2 regions of the Shewanella sp. HL-SH5 genome follow, and region 1 is predicted to be linked to the other one. Evidence: predicted binding sites of a transcription regulator. Region 1 holds the regulator's gene; the other holds the start of a gene.

The links. Region 1 encodes sigma-54, which starts transcription at its own class of promoters, with help from an activator protein. Its sites were predicted from a motif close to GTTGGCACGNNNNTNGNNT; they were not measured.
Region 2: ACRWQM_RS04710 (YggN family protein) is a predicted target of sigma-54. The motif match lies at 1,253-1,271, and genes of this name have one in related genera.

The regions. Positions count from the first base shown of each region.
Region 1 covers NZ_CP195038.1:3,605,501-3,607,912, forward strand. Annotated here, with positions in the region: gene ACRWQM_RS15735 (RNA polymerase factor sigma-54) at 85-1,578, shown strand; gene hpf (ribosome hibernation promoting factor) at 1,605-1,892, shown strand; gene ptsN (PTS IIA-like nitrogen regulatory protein PtsN) at 1,895-2,338, shown strand; gene rapZ (RNase adapter RapZ) at 2,335-2,412, shown strand, end outside.
Region 2 covers NZ_CP195038.1:1,085,563-1,087,974, forward strand. Annotated here, with positions in the region: gene ACRWQM_RS04700 (50S ribosome-binding protein YggL) at 1-206, shown strand, start outside; gene glsB (glutaminase B) at 207-1,121, shown strand; gene ACRWQM_RS04710 (YggN family protein) at 1,357-2,208, shown strand.

The DNA.
Region 1 (2,412 bases):
AAGTAAAACCATTTGTTAAAAAATTGCGACTATCACTCACTTTAATCAGTGTAGAAAGCCGAATTCTTCTAGGGATCAGCAGTAATGAAAGCTTCACTCCAACTTAAAATGGGTCAGCACCTCACTATGACCCCACAGCTGCAACAAGCTATACGTTTGCTGCAGTTATCATCTTTGGAGTTACAGCAAGAAATTCAACAAGTATTAGATTCCAATCCTTTGCTTGAAATGGAAGATGAATTTTCAGCACTTAGCAACAAAAATGATAACTCCAAAGACCTATCAGAAACTGACTTCAATGAAGTAAGCGCACCTGTAGTCGAAAAAGACACTTCAAATGTCGACACCGCAGAGTCAATGACTAAAGAGCAAATGTCTGAAGACTTGCCAATGGACACTACCTGGGATGAAGTGTACAGCGCCTCCCCAATGGCAAGCCCTGGTTCGGGTTCTGGCAGCATGCCAAATGATGACATGCCCTTCCAAGGTGAAACATCCGAAGGATTATACGAGCATTTAGAATGGCAAAAAAATCTAACCCCTTTTTCTGAAACAGACCTCGCTATTGCCACAGCCATTATTGATGCCATTGATGACACAGGTTATCTCACCCAAAGTACTGAAGATATTTTAGAAGCTATGGGCGATGATTCTGTCGAATTAGACGAAGTCGAAGCGGTACTAAAACGTATACAACATTTCGACCCTCTGGGTGTCGCCTCACGTAGCTTAAGTGAATGTTTATTGATTCAACTTGTTCAGTTTGCACCAGACACGCCCCATATTGATAATGCCAGAATGTTAATCAAAGATTATTTAGATTTGATTGCTGGACGTGATTTTCGCACACTCATGCGCAAAACTAAGCTAAAAGAAGATGAGCTGCGCGAAGCAATTGAATTAATTCAATCTTTAAATCCACGTCCTGGCACGATGATCACCCCACCGGATGATGAATATGTTATCCCAGACGTGTCAGTGACCAAAAAGAATGGCCGTTGGGTGGTTGAATTGAACCCTGATAACATGCCAAAAATAGGTATTAATCAACAATATGCCGCCATGGCAAAAAGCAGTAAGAGTTCAACAGACACTCAATTTATTCGAGGTCACTTACAAGAAGCCAAATGGTTTATCAAAAGCTTAGAAAGCCGCAGCGACACCCTGCTTAAAGTATCCAATTGTATTGTGCAATTTCAGCAAGGTTTTTTTGAGTACGGTGCTGAAGCCATGAAGCCTATGGTGTTGAATGACATAGCTGAAGCTGTCGAAATGCATGAGTCCACTATTTCGCGTGTCACCACACAAAAGTATATGCACACACCGCGCGGACTGTTCGAACTTAAGTATTTTTTCTCTAGCCATGTCAGTACTGATGATGGCGGAGAATGTTCGTCTACAGCAATTAGAGCTTTTATTAAAAAGCTGGTTGCTGCTGAAAACCAGAAAAAACCACTAAGCGACAGTAAAATGGCAGATCTTCTGGCAGAACAAGGGATTAATGTTGCACGTCGTACCATAGCGAAATACCGCGAAGCGATGATGATCCCTCCCTCAAACCAACGTAAGAGTTTATAATCTACCTAGGCAATTGGAGGATAAATATGCAAATCACCTTAACGGGTCATCATATTGAAATTACTGAATCACTAAGAGAATATGTCACAAGTAAGTTTACAAAACTTGAACGACATTTCGATCAGATCAATAATGTCCACGTAGTATTAAATGTCGAAAAGCAACAACAGATAGCTGAAGCAAAAGTCAGCTTGAATGGAGCTGAGGTATTTGCGACATCTGAACATGCTGACATGTATCACGCTATAGACGCCCTGATTGATAAACTCGATCGTCAGGTCATTAAACACAAAGAGAAATTAACTAAGCATTAATGATGGAACTTAGTACCATCCTGCAGCCGGAATGCACCTCCTGTGCCACACCGGGCAGTAAGAAAAAGGTACTGGAGCTTATCAGCGATTTAGCTGCAGCCCAGTACCCATCCCTCTCTTCACAAGAGATTTTTGAAAGCCTAGTGGCTAGAGAAAAGATGGGTAGCACAGGAATAGGCTCTGGCATTGCAATCCCGCATGGTCGTTTAACGTCCATCGTTCGCCCTATCGCGGTTTTTATAAAGTGCGAAGAAGCGATTTCATTTGATGCTATCGACAAACAACCAGTGGATCTCTTATTTGCATTACTGGTGCCAGCAGACCAGTGTCAGCAACATCTCAGTACCCTATCCTCAATGGCTGAAAAGTTATCGGATAAACATATTCTTAAGCAGTTACGAAAAGCAAGTAACTCAACTGAACTCTATCAGGTTATCACAGCATGAAATTAGTCATTGTATCCGGTCGTTCGGGCTCAGGTAAATCTGTCGCACTTAGGGTACTAGAAGACCTAGGTTAC
Region 2 (2,412 bases), 1.7 Mb from region 1:
TAATCGATCAATTTATTCATGAAGTGATCGAGCCTCGCCAATTAGGCTTCCATGGCGGCGGACATAAAGAATGGCAAGGTATTATTGCGACTCAACACATTGGTAAATGTACCGATGAAGACATTGCAGTGATTACTGATTTTTGGAAAAGCAAACCAGTAAAAGATGTAGAAGCTACAACTTTATATGATATTTGGTGGGGTTAATTGCTAAACCAAGCATTATTACAAGAGGCGGTCGACAGTGTTCGGCCGCTTTTAGGTAAAGGCAAAGTAGCCAATTACATACCGGCATTAGCCAATATTGATAGTACTAAACTTGCAATTGCAGTAACCACAGTTGATGGTCAAACAATTGGAGCTGGAGACTATCTTGAACCCTTCTCTATCCAATCTATTTCAAAAGTATTTAGTCTCACCCTCGCGCTCAATCTTTATCGTGAAGATGAAATATGGAGCCGAGTAGGCAAAGAACCGTCAGGGCATTCTTTTAACTCACTAGTTCAAGTTGAATTAGAGCGGGGTAAACCGCGTAATCCATTTATTAATGCTGGCGCGTTAGTCATTGCTGATTTGTTACAAACCAGAAGCAGTGCACCAAAACATCAAATGTTAGAAGTGGTGCGTAAGCTGAGTATGAATCCAACTATAAGTTACGACAAAGTAGTGGCTGATTCTGAATTTGCTTTTAGTGCGCGTAATGCAGCGATTGCTTACTTAATGAAATCGTTTGGTAATTTTAACGGCGTAGTTGAAAATGTACTTAAAAACTACTTTCATTACTGTGCCTTAAAAATGAATTGTGCTGACTTATCTAAGTCGATGCTTTACCTGGCTAATCGCGGTAAAACCTTGTCAGGTGAACAATGGATAACGCCTATACAAACAAGGCAACTCAATGCCCTGTTAGCAACCTCGGGTTTATATGATGGTGCGGGAGAATTTGCCTATCGAGTAGGTATGCCGGGTAAAAGTGGAGTCGGTGGCGGTATTATTGCCGTGATCCCTGGTGATATGTCTGTTTGTGTTTGGTCTCCAGAATTAGACGGTAATGGCAATTCATTGGCCGGAACCGCAATGTTAGAACATCTTTGTCAAAAATTAGGTCGCTCGATCTTTTAAACATATTTTAATCTAGATAAAAATGATTAATTTAACTAAGTTTTAGTTTTTTTGGCTAATGCAATTAAGTTATTCGGTTAGTGTTATCTTTAATTTTATTTTAAGTAACTGAAATAAAGCGGCTTATTACTTTTGGCACACAACATGCTATGTCATTAGTAACTTATCAATAATTGTTGATTGACTGCTTCTTCTTAGTCAATTGTGATTCCCGTATAGCAAAAGGATTTATTAAATGACTCAACATAATCAAGTCACTAAAAGCACGCTTAATAGTCAGAAATTACTAACGGGCCTTGTATTTTCTGGACTGATTTTTACTGCCGGCGCGTTCACCCCTGCAATGGCTAAAATGTCTTTGAACGATCAAAGCTGTAATGTCACCTTGCACTACGACGTAACTGTTGAGCCTAAATCCGTTAAGGTCAGTGAAAAGGGATTAGAAAAATACCGTGTTGAAGTTGGTCAGTTATTCGTGGAAGGAAAACCGGTAAAATTAACGGCTGCTCAGCAAAAAACATTAACTCAATACTCTGATGAAGTCTCTCGTCAGGTGCCTGAGGTGATAGATCTAGTTGGTGAAGTTGTTACCTTGGCAACCCAGGCAGTTACAATGGCGCTGACTCCGTTGCTTGGTGACGCAGCCGGTAGCCAAATCGATAAATTGATGGATGGTATTGAGCAACGTGTAGATACTATGGCTTATCAGCAGGGTGATATGTTTTTCATTGGTTCAACAGAATCGTCTTTAGAAGAAACCTTTAATGATGAGTTTGAGCAAGAAATGGAAAACATTGTTTCAAACTCAATTGGAAGTTTGATGATGAGCATGGGAAGCCAGATCATGTCTTCAGAAGGTGGATCATTCGAACAGAAAATGAATGCTTTTGCGACTAAAATGGAAAATGTAGGTAAAGATATTGAATTACAAATGGAATCACAATCTGAGGCTTTAGAAGGCCGAGCTGACAAAGTCTGCGGCGATTTTGAAAAGTTGATGGTACTAGAAAATCAACTTAGAAAAGATATTCCACAATTGGCACCTTACAAACTAGCCAGTTTAGAGGCGCAGCCTTTATCTGAATAATCTTTTCTACTTCCCTTACCCGATAAATTTTACGCGACTCAAGCGCGTTAACTTGAGGAAGACTTTGTAAATCATTGGTTTCAATGTCTTATGTATGTCACCTGACTTTCCCCCTGCTAGTGCTTATTTGGCAGGGGGCTTTTTATATCCGTTATGTACCTTCCTGCAGCACCTCTTCAAGTAAACTAGCAAGTTTGTTCTGAT